DNA from 2 places in the Pseudomonas sp. GW822-FHT03F04 genome. Region 2 is predicted to be linked to the other one. Evidence: predicted binding sites of a transcription regulator. Region 2 holds the regulator's gene; the other holds the start of a gene.

The links. The regulator FliA, encoded in region 2, starts transcription of late flagellar genes. The targets are predictions, from matches to a motif close to CTAAAGTTTNNNNNNNNNNNGCCGNTAA.
Region 1: the regulator FliA is predicted to act here: its motif matches at 2,993-3,020, upstream of motA (flagellar motor stator protein MotA).

What each region holds. Positions count from the first base shown of each region.
Region 1 covers NZ_JBXANF010000003.1:199,637-206,241, reverse strand. Annotated here, with positions in the region: gene asd (archaetidylserine decarboxylase) at 1-510, opposite strand, end outside; gene AC1RMX_RS07605 (rhodanese-like domain-containing protein) at 529-1,344, opposite strand; gene AC1RMX_RS07600 (HDOD domain-containing protein) at 1,384-2,922, opposite strand; gene motA (flagellar motor stator protein MotA) at 3,089-3,940, shown strand; gene motB (flagellar motor protein MotB) at 3,944-5,023, shown strand; gene rsgA (small ribosomal subunit biogenesis GTPase RsgA) at 5,080-6,111, opposite strand; gene orn (oligoribonuclease) at 6,219-6,605, shown strand, end outside.
Region 2 covers NZ_JBXANF010000004.1:536,367-545,087, forward strand. Annotated here, with positions in the region: gene AC1RMX_RS12140 (DUF6124 family protein) at 1-196, opposite strand, end outside; gene flhA (flagellar biosynthesis protein FlhA) at 721-2,850, shown strand; gene flhF (flagellar biosynthesis GTPase FlhF) at 2,862-4,202, shown strand; gene fleN (flagellar synthesis regulator FleN) at 4,316-5,146, shown strand; gene fliA (RNA polymerase sigma factor FliA) at 5,143-5,883, shown strand; gene AC1RMX_RS12165 (chemotaxis response regulator CheY) at 6,051-6,422, shown strand; gene AC1RMX_RS12170 (protein phosphatase CheZ) at 6,440-7,228, shown strand; gene AC1RMX_RS12175 (chemotaxis protein CheA) at 7,266-8,721, shown strand, end outside.

The DNA.
Region 1 (6,605 bases), on a different contig from region 2:
GGTCTTGTTGACCGAGAAGATCCGGCCCGGGATGTAGACCATTTCGCGCAGGGTGCCGGCCAGCGGCATGTGCACGCGGTGGTAGTCCTTCGGCGACAGGTAAACGGTAGCGAATTCGCCGCCCATGAACGGCGCAGCGTTGGCCGCGTCGCCACCCAGCAGCTCCAGCACGCTGAAGCTGTGGCCCTTGGCCTGGAAGATGCGACCGTGTTCGATCGGGCCGAGCTGGCTGATCGCACCGTCGGCCGGGCTGAGGATCGCGCCCGGTGTCTCGTCCAGAGGACGTGCGCCGTCTTTCAGCGCACGGGTGAAGAAGGCGTTGAAGTGCTCGTAAGCGGTCACGTCCTCAACCAGCGCCAGCGACATGTCCACCTGATAACGCTTGGCGAACCAGGTGGTGAAGGCATTCTTGAACCAGCGCACGCGGCACTCGGCAATGCAGCCGGCCAGGCGCGACAGCAAGTGGTGAGGCAGCAGGTATTGGCTGATGATAAACAAACGCTCTTTCATGACTGTCCTTAAAAATCCTTAAAGCTCGACGGGGGTGTCGGGGTGGTTGCCCCATTCGCCCCAGGAACCGGCGTAGCCCTTGACCCGCGGATAACCGAGGGATTTGGCCACCAGATAAGTGAAACCGGACCGGTGATGGGTCTGGCAGTGAGTAATGATTTCTTTGTCTTTCGTGATCCCGAGGCTTTCGAGGATCTGCGGCATGTCGGTGCGGATGCGCAGCTGGCGCGCCTGATCCATGCCTGCCGTCCATTCGAAGTTGACTGCGCCGGGGATGTGTCCACCCTTGGCCGCCAGCACTTTCTCGCCGGAGTATTCAAGTGGCCCGCGAGCATCCCAGATCGCCAGGTCGGCGGCACCGAGGCGGCTTTGCAGGTATTCGCGGGTGGCGGTCGGTTCGTCGTGCAGGGTCAGGGCTACCGGACCGCCGACGGCGGGCGGGATCTGGATCGACATCGGCGAACCTTCCGCCAGCCACGCCGGCAGACCGCCGTCGAGGTAGTGGTACTTGTCGTGACCGATCACGTCGAGCAGCCAGATGAAACGTCCGGCCCAGCCACCGCCTTCGTCGTCATAGACCACGTAGACCGCGTCCTTGTGATGACCCAGTTCACCGAACAGCTCTTCGAGTTTTTCTTTTGTCGGCAACAGGCCCGGAGCCGGTGCCTGGCCCAGCTGGGTGCGCTTCGGATCGACGAAGCGTGCGCCGGGAATGTGACCCTCGGCATAGCGGGCGGCACTGGTCAGATCCACCAGAATCAGGTTGCGGGCTTCGAGGCGAGGGAGCAGGTCGCTCGGCTCGATCACCAGCGCCAGGCCAGAGAAGTCAGACATGTGAGGTCTCCAGAGCACAAAGGGGAAGGATTGTAGCTGTCATTGGCCGCGCTGGCTAAAGCTGTGCAGGGCTTTCTCGATGCACTGCGCGGTTTTGCCGAAGGCTTGCACGGTGATGTCGGCGAACGGCCCGCCACCTTGGTCGGCCACCACGATCATGATGACGCGGCCGTTGTGGACCAGCGAGCGCAGGAACAGGTGTTCGCCTCGGAACAGCGTGCGCAGCGAGGGCGGCAGCAGGGCGGAAAACTGGGCGTTGTTGTCCGGGGTGATCCGCACTTGTGCCTGCTGCGCGAGCAAGCGTTGCAACACGGTGCTTTGACTGACGACGAAGTTGAGCGCAGCGGCTTCCTTCGGCAGACCGGAAATCTGATGCACACGCAGACTGGACTGCGTGCGGTCGGCCATCAGGATCATCACCCGGCGCATGCCGCTGGCCACCAGCGCGTCGCGAGCGGCAATGGTCAAGTGCATGGCATTGGTGAAACGGCTCGGCTCGGCCAGCAGTTCGGCACATTGCCGGCGCCACTTGGCGAGGTCGTCGGCATTGGGTGCGGCGGCCGGCAGCATTCCGGCAGGCAGGCGATGGGTGCCCCACGGCCACAACAGGGAAACCGCCGGGTGCCACAGATCCGGCATCGAATGTCGGCGTGCGCTGTTGGCGGCCTGCTGGTGCAGCTGTTGTTGCACCTCGTCCATCGAGATTTGCAGATAGAGGCTGGTCAGGTATTGCCAGCGCTCGCTGTGCGGACTGTCCCAGGCCTGTTGCGCCGACAGCGCCAGGCCGTTGGCCAGCAGCACGGTGTTGGCCGGCTGATTGAGCCAGTGGCGCAGGGTCGGGTCGTCATCGAGGCGATTCTGCTGGCGTAGCGGGTGATCGACATCGCGGGCGATGCGCAAAACCTTGACCAGTTCGCGTTGCTCGGTGAGCAGCAATCGATAACCCTGCTGCACCCAGATCGGCAATCGCCAGACTTCGACCAGCGCCTCACCGATCTTCAGCAGACGCACACCGAACAATTGCTTTTCCACGTCGCGGGCCGATTCGCCCTTGTGGATAACCCGCACTTCCCACTCTTCGAGCAGTTTGGGAAAGGTCAGCGCCAGCGGCCACAGCGGCGACAGAAATAACAGACTGCCCCAATGAATGTCCTGCCACAGCCGCGCCAGGCGACTGGCAAAAAAGCCGTTGGCCTGTTGCGTGGCGTGCTGGCTGATCATCTGTATCTGGCGCAAGGCCTGGGGAATTTGTGCCTGCGGTTCGGCGGGCAGGCGAGCCAGCAGTTCTTCGGTGCGGGCGAGGCCAAGGCGATTGATCGCGACCTCAAGGTTTTCCGCCAGCGCGGTCATGCTGCCCAGGGTGTGACGGTTGGCTTCGCGAATGATGCTCAGCGCCAGCGCCGGGCTGTCCTGCATCAGGTCGGCGATGTCGCGCAGCGAGCTGCGATTATCGCGGATGGCGCGGCAGACACGATCGTGGGCTTCTTGCGGCACCGGCAGGCGTACGCCGTCGAGCAGCTTCACCCAGCCATCGAGTGTGGTGGGTTTTACGTGTGGGACGTTCGTTTCATTAGCCATGTCTGGACGAGATCTTCACTGACTGTAGACGCGCCCGGCATGGGCTAAATTGGCTTTTCGCCTGAACTGGCTATAGTCTGGCGCAGTTTTGCCGATAAGTAGAAGAAGAGATTTTTTAACTTCCGAATATGACCTTGAACCCGACTTAAATAAGTACTTTCTACCTATGGCTAAAATTATCGGCATCATCGTCGTATTCGCGAGCGTGCTCGGCGGATACGTGCTCTCCCACGGCAAGATTGCCGCCCTGATCCAGCCTTTCGAGGTGATGATCATCGGTGGTGCGGCACTCGGAGCATTCCTCCAGGCCAACCCCGGTTACATGACGATGCACGTGCTCAAGAAATCCCTGAGCATGTTCAGCTCGCGTTTCAGCCACACGTTCTATCTGGAAGTGCTGGGCCTGATCTACGAGATCCTCAACAAGAGCCGCCGTGAAGGCATGATGGCCATCGAGGGCGACATCGAAGATGCCGCTGCGAGCCCGATCTTCGCCAAGTACCCGGCGGTATTGAAAGACGAACGCATGACCGCGTTCATCTGCGATTACCTGCGCATCATGTCGTCCGGCAACATGGCGCCGCACGAGCTGGAAGGCTTGTTCGACATGGAACTGTACAGCCTCAAGGAAGACCTGGAGCATCCGTCCCACGCGGTGAACGGCATCGCCGACGCCATGCCGGGTTTCGGTATCGTCGCGGCGGTACTGGGTATCGTGGTGACCATGGCCTCGTTGGGTGAAGGCGATCAGAAGTCCATCGGTTTGCACGTGGGTGCGGCACTCGTGGGTACCTTCTTCGGTATTCTCGCGGCATACGGTTTCTTCGGCCCGCTGGCGCACTCCCTGGCGCACGATGCCAAGGAAGAGCTGAACGTCTACGAAGCCATCAAGGCCTCGCTGGTGGCTTCGGCGTCCGGCATGCCGCCATCGCTGGCTGTCGAGTTCGGTCGCAAGGTTCTGTACCCGGCTCACCGTCCAAGCTTTGCCGAGCTGGAACAAGCCGTTCGCGGTCGTTAAGTCATGGAAAATAACCAGCCGATAATCATCAAGCGCGTCAAGCGCATCGACGGCGGGCATCACGGCGGGGCGTGGAAGATCGCCTTCGCCGACTTCGCGACGGCGATGATGGCGTTCTTCCTGGTGTTGTGGCTGCTGTCCACCGCGACCCCGGAACAGAAGATCGCCATCGCCGGTTACTTCAAGGACCCGGTCGGTTTCTCCGAGAGCGGCACGCCGTACATCATCGACCTGGGCGGTACGCCGACCCTGGCGCCGGAAAACACCCTCAACCCTGAAGTGAAGTCGCAGCCGCAACCGGACAAGGTCACGGTCGACACCGAGCAGGTTGAAGGCATGGCCGAGCAGGTCGAGAAGGAACGTCTGGAACTGTTGCTGCAAGAACTGCAGAACAAGGTCGACGAGAATCCGCAGCTGCAGAAGTTCAAGGATCAGATCCTGTTCGAGATCACGCCGAACGGCTTGCGCATCCAGATCATGGACGCCGAGAACCGTCCGATGTTCGACTCCGGTTCTGCACGCCTGAAGCCGTACTTCGAAGACATCCTGCTGGCCATGGCCGACACCATCAAAGCGGTGCCGAACAAGATCAGCATCAGCGGCCACACCGACGCCAAGCCGTACACCGGCACCGGTGACTTCGGTAACTGGGAGCTCTCGGCCAACCGTGCCAACGCCGCCCGGCGTGCGCTGGTGGCGGGTAGTTATCCGGACGGGCAAGTGGCGCGGGTCGTGGGTTACGCCTCGTCGGCACTGTTCGACAAGGAGAACCCGTTCAACCCGGTCAACCGTCGCATCGACATCGTGGTGCTGACCAAGAAGGCCCAGGCGGCCATCGAAGGTTCGCAAGGTACCGAACCGTCGAAACCGGCAGATCAAGGTCAGAACGGTGCGGCCCCGGCCACACCGGTCGACCCGAACGCCTTGCCGGCGGATCAGCAGCCAGTGCCGGCGCACGAGCTGCGTGAACGGTTGAACCTGTTTGACGACGCGGCGCCGAAACCAGCCGCGCCGGGCAGCGCGGCACCCGCCCCGGCGCCCGCTGCACCCGCCACTGCACCGGCTCCCGCGCCGAAACAGTGACCCACAAAAAAGCCGCGAGATGATCGCGGCTTTTTTGTGTCTGGCTACTCAGTAGTTTAGTAACCGTTTTCCGGCAGGCTGGCGATGATCGAGCGGTAGCTGTTCATTCGCTGCTGTTGCACGCGGCCATCTTCCAGGGCCTTGAGCAGGGCGCATCCTGGCTCGCGGTCGTGCTTGCAGTCGCGGAAGCGGCAGGTGCCGAGCAGGTCGTCGAACTCGATGAAGCCAGCCTCGACGTCGGCTCGGCTGACGTGGCCCAGGCCGAATTCGCGGATACCCGGGGAGTCGATCAGCTCACCGCCACCAGGGAAGTGGAACAGGCGCGCGGTGGTCGTGGTGTGGGTGCCCTGGCCGGACAGTTCGGACAGCGGGCCGACGCGGGTTTCCACCTCGGGCAGCAGGCTGTTGACCAAGGATGACTTGCCGACACCGGACTGACCGACGAATACGCTGATGCGCCCGTCGAGCTGCTTCTGCAATTGCTCCATGCCGTTGCCGTGATGCGCCGACACTTCCAGCACCGGATAACCCAGCGTGCGGTACACCGCCAACAACGCGTTCAGCGCCGGGGCGTTCTGTTCGTCGATCAGGTCGAATTTGTTCAGCAGCAGCAACGGGCGGATGCCGGCGTGCTCGGCCGCGACCAGATAGCGGTCGATCAGGTTCGCATGGGGCTCGGGCAGCGGGGCGAAGACGATGACGATCATGTCGACGTTGGCGGCCACCGGTTTGAGCTGGCCACGGCTGTCCGGGCGGCACAGTTCGGTGGTGCGCGGCAGTTGCGCAACGATCACGCCGATGCCCTGGTTGCCGGCGCGCCAGACCACCTGATCGCCGGTCACCAGCGCAGGCAGGTTGGCCCGCAAGTGACAGCGGAAAACCTGGCCGGCCAGTTCGCCGTCAACGGCCTCGACTTCGACCTGCACACCGAAGTGGGCGATCACCAGGCCGTGCTGTTCCGGGCCCAGATCGCCGCCTTCGAGCGCCTCGACAGCCGAGGACTCGCGTTTGGCGGCGCGGGCGGCGCGCTCGCCCTGAATCTTTTCGATGCGCCAGTTTTGACGACGATTGAGTTGGCGTTTGGCCATGGGTGTTCCGTCTGAAGAATGCAGCGATTAGGTAAAACGGCCGCGAGTTTAGCACGCCCGGGCACCGCCCTAGGCTAAACTGCGCAGCATTGCCTAGGAGCCGAAATATGCAAAACCCGCAGAATCTGATCTGGATCGACCTGGAAATGACCGGTCTGGATCCGGAAAACGACGTCATCATCGAAATGGCCACCATCGTCACCGACAGTGACCTGAATACGTTGGCCGAAGGCCCGGTGATCGCCATCCACCACAGCGACGAAGTGCTGGCCCGCATGGATGAGTGGAACACCCGCACCCACGGCAACTCCGGCCTGACCCAGCGCGTGCGCGACAGTCGTGTCAGCATGGCCGAGGCTGAAGCCGAAACCATCACCTTCCTCGAGCAGTGGGTGCCGAAGGGCAAGTCGCCGATCTGTGGCAACAGCATCTGCCAGGATCGCCGCTTCCTCTATACCCACATGAAGTCGCTGGAAAGCTACTTTCACTATCGC
Region 2 (8,721 bases):
CCAGCAGCTCTTCGTTTTTGAAGTCTGCGGTGACGGCATACATTCTGCGGGTTTTGCGCGGTGGTGGCGTGGATCCGGGCGGGCAGAGATAGTGGTCGAGGGCGCGGTCGGCGGCTTCGTGAAGCTTTCTGGAATCGAGGGATTCGTAGGGCGAGGCAGGGTCGGTTTCGGGTGGATTGGGTGTTGGTTTGATCATGGTGAAGCTCCTATAAAGTGGAGCCGCCCTGAACTGTCGCTAAACAGGAAGGTGGCGGCTGTACGCGGGTTAGCGAACCGGTTATAGGCACCCGGTAGACCCGAGGGTCTCCCGCATACAGCCACCATAGCGGAGTTGCAGACATTGAGTCTGCGACAAGGCATGGAGCGCTGGTGCACCTATTTATGATTCGAGTCGCTAAACCCGATCGCTGATTCGTCAGCGACCAACCCACAATAGAACCCGACCCCAAGGCGCACAAGCCGGCGGATTCTGGCGTAGCTGTAGGCAACGGCGCAAGGATTCGTAGCCTGTAAGGCGTGTCTGAAGGTGTCTTTTAAACACCCGAGTTTAAAAGGTACTTTTTGCTGACTTCTTGCGAAGGCAACATCCCGCCCAGCAGAAAAACCGCGCTCAAACCCCTCTGTTTCAATCATCGGCAAAAGTTGGAAGGCTTCTTGCAGTAGCCGCCGTGCGCCCGCTCTGGGCGTCAAAAGTTTGCTTTAAAGGAACGGGGAAAACCGGTGGATCGCTCTCAGTTAATCAACAGTGCTCGCTCGAACATTGCCGATCTCAGTCGGGGCAATCTAGGTGTGCCGCTGTTGCTGCTGGTCATGCTGGCGATGATGATGTTGCCGGTGCCGCCGTTCCTGCTCGACGTCTTCTTCACCTTCAACATTGCCCTGTCGATCGTCGTGCTGCTGGTCTGCGTGTACGCGTTGCGGCCGCTGGATTTCGCGGTGTTCCCGACGATCCTGCTGGTGGCGACGCTGTTGCGGCTGGCGCTGAACGTGGCGTCGACGCGGGTGGTGATGCTCCACGGTCAGGACGGCCACGCCGCTGCCGGTAAGGTGATCCAGGCCTTCGGTGAGGTGGTGATCGGCGGTAACTACGTGGTCGGTATCGTGGTCTTCGCGATCTTGATGATCATCAACTTCGTCGTGGTCACCAAGGGTGCCGGGCGGATTTCCGAGGTGAGCGCGCGTTTCACCCTCGACGCGATGCCCGGCAAACAAATGGCAATCGACGCCGACCTCAACGCCGGTCTGATCGACCAGAACCAGGCCAAGGCCCGCCGTTCCGAAGTCGCCCAAGAGGCTGAGTTCTACGGTTCTATGGACGGTGCCAGCAAGTTCGTTCGCGGTGACGCCATCGCCGGCCTGCTGATTCTGTTCATCAACCTGATCGGCGGCATGGCCGTCGGTATCTTCCAGCACAACATGACCTTCGCTGACGCCGGCAAGGTTTACGCCCTGCTGACCATCGGTGACGGTTTAGTGGCGCAATTGCCATCACTGTTGTTATCTACAGCGGCAGCGATCATGGTGACCCGTGCTTCCGGTTCGGAAGACATGGGCAAGCAGATCAATCGCCAGATGTTCGCCTCGCCGAAAGCGCTGGCGGTGGCGGCCGGCCTGATGGCAGTCATGGGCCTGGTGCCGGGCATGCCGCACTTCTCCTTCCTGAGCATGGCGGCACTGGCTGCCGGTGGCGCGTACCTGTTCTGGAAGAAGCAGAACGTCGCCAAGGTGCAGGCGCTGCAAGAGGTTCAGCGTCAGCAGGAGCTGCTGCCGTCGCCGGCCCGCGCCATGGAAACCAAGGAGCTGGGCTGGGACGACGTGACGCCAATCGACATGATCGGCCTGGAAGTCGGTTATCGCCTGATTCCGCTGGTGGACCGCAACCAGGGCGGGCAATTGCTGGCGCGGATCAAGGGCGTGCGCAAGAAGCTCTCGCAGGATCTGGGCTTCCTGATGCCGACCGTGCACATCCGCGACAACCTCGATCTGGCGCCGAGCGCCTATCGCCTGACCCTGATGGGCGTGATCCTGGCCGAAGCCGAGATCTACCCGGATCGCGAACTGGCGATCAACCCGGGGCAGGTCTACGGCACGCTCAATGGTATTACCGCCAAAGATCCGGCTTTCGGCCTGGAGGCGGTGTGGATCGAAGTCAGCCAGCGTGCTCAGGCACAATCGCTCGGTTACACCGTGGTGGACGCCAGTACCGTGGTCGCCACGCACTTGAACCAGATTCTGTACAAGCACTCCAGTGAGCTGATCGGCCACGAAGAAGTGCAGCAACTCATGCAATTGCTGGCCAAGAGCTCGCCAAAACTGGCGGAAGAGCTGGTGCCGGGTGTGGTGTCGCTGTCGCAACTGCTCAAGGTGCTGCAAGCACTGCTGGCCGAACACGTGCCGGTGCGCGACATCCGCAGCATTGCCGAAGCCATCGCCAACAATGCCGCCAAGAGTCAAGATACCGCCGCTTTGGTGGCCGCTGTGCGGGTCGGCGTTTCTCGCGCCATCGTCCAAAGCATTGTAGGGACTGAGTCGGAGCTGCCAGTTATCACGCTGGAGCCAAGGTTGGAACAAATATTGCTCAATAGTCTGCAGAAGGCAGGACAAGGCTCGGAAGAGGGCGTTCTGCTGGAGCCAAGCATGGCCGAGAAGCTGCAGCGTTCGCTCATCGAAGCGGCGCAGCGTCAGGAAATGCAAGGTCAGCCGGTGATCCTGTTGGTAGCAGGCCCGGTTCGCGCGATGCTCTCGCGCTTTGGCCGCCTGGCAGTCCCTGGACTGCATGTGCTGGCCTACCAGGAAATTCCGGACAACAAGCAAGTGACCATCGTTGCGACAGTAGGGCCCAACGGCTGAGGTAGTGGTTTATGCAAGTTAAGCGTTTTTTCGCCGCCGATATGCGTCAGGCCATGAAGCTGGTTCGTGATGAGCTGGGCGCTGATGCCGCCATCATTGGCAACCGCCGCATTGCCGGCGGCGTCGAGCTGACGGCGGCGCTGGATTACAAACTGTCGGCGCTGGCGCCGCGGGTTCCGAACATGGAACTCGAAGACGAGCTGCGCAAGACCCAGTCGCGCATCGTCACCGCCCAGGCCGAACTGAGCATGCGTGGTGAAGCCGACGGCAACACCAATCGCCAGTTGTTCTCCGGTCTGCCATTGACCGCCGGCCTGCCGCTGACGGCTGCCGAGCCTCTGACAGAACCGACTTACGCTGCTCCGGCGCGTCCGGCACCTGCGCCTGCACCGGCTGCCGCTGGCGTTGATCCGCGTGCGCTGGATTCGATGCGTTTCGAACTCAACAGCCTGCGCGAGCTGATGGAAGTGCAGCTCGGCACTCTGGCCTGGAATCAGCTGCAAGGCAGCCGTCCGGCTCAGGCGAACCTTTATCGTCGTCTGCAACGCATCGGCTTGTCCGGCCCGTTGTCCCGCGACCTGCTGGCGCTGACCAGCGATATCGAAGAACCTCGTCAGGCCTGGCGCATGTTGCTGGCGCACCTGGCGCGGATGATCGCCACGCCGGAAGTCGAGCCGCTGGAAGAGGGCGGGATCATTGCCATGGTCGGTCCTGCCGGCATGGGCAAGACCACCACCCTGGCCAAGCTGGCCGCCCGTTACGTGCTCAAGTACGGCGCGCAGAACATTGCGCTGGTGAGCATGGACAGCTTCCGCATCGGTGCTCAGGAACAGTTGAAAACCCTGGGCCGGATCCTCAATGTGTCGGTGACCCACGTCGACCCGGGCCAGTCCCTGGTGCAGGCGCTGGATCCACTGCTGCGCAAACGCGTGGTGCTGATCGATACCGCCGGCCTGCAGGCCAGCGATCCGGCACTGCGCATGCAGCTGGAAAGCCTGGCCGGTCGTGGCATTCGGTCAAAAAATTATCTGGTTCTGGCAACCACCAGCCAGAAACAGGTTCTAACCGCCGCTTATCACAGTTACAAGCGTTGCGGGCTCGCCGGGTGCATCCTGACTAAACTGGATGAGACGGCCAGCCTTGGCGAAGTGCTGAGCCTGGCGATCAGTCATGAACTGCCGGTCGCCTACCTGACCGACGGCCCACGGATTCCGGATGATCTGCATCTGCCGCGCCGTCATCAATTGGTCAGCCGCGCCGTCAGTGTGCAAATGCAGGAAGAACCCAGCGAAGAAGCCATGGCTGACATGTTCGCTGATATCTACCACAGTCCCACCAAGCAGGTTGGCTGAGGTAATGAACAGTTTTTGTACCTACATCGATGGTCTGCCATGCATTGTTCCGGTTGTGAACGCGCAGCCAGTAATGTGGCCTCCGTCTATGCAAGACAAGGTAAAGAAATAACATGGGCAGCATGCATCCCGTACAGGTGATCGCGGTGACCGGCGGCAAAGGTGGCGTCGGCAAGACTAACGTGTCAGTGAACTTGTCCCTGGCGCTGGCAGAGCTTGGCCGTCGGGTCATGCTGCTGGACGCCGACCTGGGTCTGGCGAACGTCGACGTTCTGCTGGGCCTCACGCCCAAACGTACCCTGGCCGATGTGATCGAGGGCCGCTGCGAGCTGCGCGACGTGCTGTTGCAAGGCCCCGGCGGGATCCGCATCGTGCCGGCCGCTTCCGGCACGCAGAGCATGGTTCACCTGAGCCCGGCCCAGCATGCCGGTCTGATTCAGGCGTTCAGCGACATCGGCGACAATCTCGACGTACTGGTGATCGACACCGCTGCGGGTATTGGTGACTCGGTAGTCAGTTTCGTTCGCGCTGCGCAAGAAGTGTTGCTGGTGGTCTGCGACGAGCCGACCTCAATCACCGACGCCTACGCCCTGATCAAACTGCTGAACCGCGATTACGGCATGAACCGCTTCCGCGTCCTGGCCAACATGGCCCAGAGCCCGCAGGAAGGTCGCAATCTGTTCGCCAAGTTGACCAAGGTCACGGATCGCTTCCTCGACGTCGCCCTACAATACGTCGGTGCGGTGCCTTACGACGAAAGCGTGCGCAAGGCGGTGCAGAAGCAGCGTGCGGTCTATGAAGCCTTCCCGCGTTCCAAGTGCGCACTGGCGTTCAAGGCGATCGCGCAAAAGGTCGACACCTGGCCGCTGCCCGCCAATCCGCGCGGCCACCTCGAATTTTTCGTCGAGCGCCTCGTGCAGCAAACGGCAGGACCTGTGCTATGACCGCCAGCGGTATGAATTTCTACAAGAAGTCGGCACGTGACGCGCAGTACGAGCTGATCGAGCGTTACGCGCCACTGGTCAAACGCATTGCTTACCACTTGCTGGCGCGATTGCCGGCCAGTGTGCAGGTCGAAGACCTGATCCAGGCCGGAATGATCGGCCTGCTCGAAGTCTCGACCAAATACGACGCCAGCAAAGGCGCCAGTTTCGAAACGTACGCGGGCATCCGGATCCGCGGCGCGATGCTCGATGAAGTACGCAAGGGGGACTGGGCACCGCGCTCGGTTCACCGCAACACCCGTATGGTCAGCGACGCGATTCGCTCGATTGAAGCTAAAACCGGCCGTGACGCTAAAGATCACGAGGTTGCGGCCGAACTCCAATTGAGTCTCGACGATTACTACGGGATTTTGAACGACACCTTGGGCAGCCGACTGTTCAGTTTCGACGACCTGTTGCAGGACGGCGAACACGAAGGGCTGCACGAGGATGGCGCAAGTGCTCATCTTGAGCCGTCGCGCGATCTGGAAGATGAGCGCTTCCAGGCTGCGTTGGCGGACGCGATTGCCAATTTGCCGGAGCGTGAGCGACTGGTGTTGGCGCTGTACTACGACGAAGAGCTGAACCTCAAGGAAATCGGTGAAGTCCTTGGCGTCAGTGAATCGCGGGTCAGCCAGTTACACAGCCAGTGCGCGGCCCGCTTGCGGGGGCGTTTGGGGGAGTGGCGAGCGCGCTGAAGGCAGTGTGGGGACGCTGCGAACGAGGCTGGTGCGGTGGTGAACGGCACCGGTCTTGCTCTGTTGTGCTCCAGACAGTCATCGAGTGCTTTGCCGGATTGATTGAAATGGCGCGTCCAGGTGCTGGGCGCGTTTAAGACTGCTTGGAGGTCGAATTGAACAAAGACATGAAAATCCTCATCGTTGATGACTTCTCAACGATGCGGCGGATCATCAAGAACCTGTTGCGTGACCTTGGGTTCACCAACACCGTTGAAGCCGACGATGGCACCACTGCCATTCCGGTGCTCAACAGCGGCAGCATCGACTTTCTGGTGACCGACTGGAACATGCCTGGCATGACCGGTATCGACCTGCTGCGTCACGTGCGCGCCGATGAAAAACTCAAGCACCTGCCAGTGCTGATGGTGACTGCTGAAGCCAAGCGCGAGCAGATCATCGAAGCGGCCCAGGCCGGCGTTAACGGCTACGTGGTCAAACCTTTCACGGCTCAGGCGCTGAAAGAAAAAATCGAGAAGATTTTCGAACGCATCGGCTGATGACGCGCGGGGGAGCTATGGAGCATAACGAATCTTCACAGGGCGACTTCGAGTCGACTCTGAAAAAACACGCGGTCGAACTGGTCGAAAGCCTTGAAAAAGGCAGGTTCGGCGACGCTGTGCAACTGATCCATGAGCTCAATCAGACCCGTGACCGTGGCCTGTACCAGGAAGTGGGCAAGCTCACGCGCGAACTGCACAGTGCAATCGTCAACTTCCAGATCGACCCGCATATGCCGCAGGCCGAGGAAGTGTCGCAGATCACTGATGCGACCGAGCGTCTGGGCTATGTGGTCAAGCTGACTGAAGCTGCGGCCAACCGCACCATGGACCTGGTCGAAAGCGCCACGCCGGTGGTCAATGGCCTGGCTGACGAAGCCCAGGCATTGAGTGCCGACTGGGGACGTTTCATGCGCCGTGAAGTCGGGGCTGAAGAGTTCCGCGAACTGGCGCGTCGGGTCGACGGTTTTCTGGCACGCAGCAGCGCGGACAACCGCGCGGTGTCGAGCAACCTCAACGACATTCTGCTGGCCCAGGATTACCAGGACCTCACAGGTCAGGTGATCAAGCGCGTGACCCAATTGGTCACCGAAGTCGAAAGCAATCTGCTCAAACTCGTGCTCATGGCCAGTCAGGTGGACCGCTTTGCGGGCATCGAACATGACCGTGCGGCAATGCTCGCTGAAAAAGATCCACAAAAACATCTCTCGCAGGGTGAAGGTCCGCAGATTCATGCCGATAAACGAGAAGACGTTGTGTCCGGTCAGGACGATGTGGACGATTTGCTATCCAGCCTTGGATTTTAGTTTTCTGGGTTTTTAGACCTGTAGGAGCACCCCATTAATGAGCTTCGGCGCCGATGAAGAGATCCTTCAGGATTTCCTGGTTGAGGCCGGCGAGATTCTTGAGCAACTGTCCGAACAACTGGTCGAGCTGGAAAGCCGCCCGGATGACGCAGATCTGCTCAACGCAATTTTTCGCGGTTTCCACACTGTAAAAGGGGGCGCCGGCTTCCTTCAGCTCAATGAGCTGGTGGAGTGCTGTCACATCGCCGAAAACGTGTTCGACATCCTGCGCAAGGGTGAACGTCGCGTAGATGCAGAACTGATGGACGTGGTGCTCGAAGCGCTGGACGCGGTGAACAGCATGTTCAGCGAAGTCCGCGATCGCAGCCCGATTACTGCCGCAACCCCGGAACTGCTGGCCGCCCTGGCGCGTCTGGCTGAACCGCAATCGGCGGATGAAGCCCCGGCTTCGCCTGTTGCCGAGATGATCGAAGAACTGGTCGTCGAAGGCGATTCGGGCGATATCACCGATAACGAATTTGAACAGTTGCTGGACTCGCTGAACGCCGTCAAGGCCGAAGCCGAAGCACCGGCGGCTGCCGCTGCGCCTGCTTCCGATGAAGCAGCCAGCGATGAAATCACCGACGCCGAATTCGAGTCGCTGCTCGACCAGTTGCACGGCAAGGGCCAGTTCGCGGCCGACGCCGTGGCACCGACAGCCGCTGCACCTGCTGCTCCGGCGGCGGGCGACAGCTCCGACATCACCGACGACGAATTCGAAGCCTTGCTCGATCAGTTGCACGGCAAGGGCAACTTTGCCGTCGATGCGCTGGAATCGGCGATTGCGTCGGTGCCTGCATCTGCTGCTCCGGCAGCGGCTGCGGCCGGTAGCGATCTGATCAGCGACCATGAGTTCGAATCGCTGCTCGACGATCTGCATGGCAAAGGCAAGTTCACTGACGTCGCCACCGGTGCCGTCGTGACGGCCGGCAATGCTTCTGCTGTTGCAGCGCCTGCCGCCAAGGCCCCGGCCGCTGCGGCAAAACCTGCTGCAAAAGCGCCTGAGCCTAAAGCCGAACCGGCCAAGCCAGCCGCCGCTGCTGCACCGGCTCCAGCCCGTGCACCGGCGACTCCGCCACCGGAAAAACCGGCGAGCGAAGCCGAAACCACCGTTCGTGTAGACACCGCGCGTCTCGACGAAATCATGAACATGGTCGGCGAGCTGGTACTGGTGCGTAACCGTCTGGTGCGCCTGGGCCTGAACAGCGGCGACGAATCGATGCAGAAGGCCGTGTCGAACCTCGACGTGGTTACCGCCGACTTGCAGACCGCGGTAATGAAGACCCGGATGCAGCCGATCAAGAAAGTCTTCGGCCGCTTCCCGCGTCTGGTTCGCGATCTGGCGCGTCAGCTCAAGAAAGAGATCAACCTGGAACTGGTGGGCGAAGAGACCGACCTCGACAAGAACCTCGTCGAGGCTCTGGCCGACCCGCTGGTCCACTTGGTGCGCAACG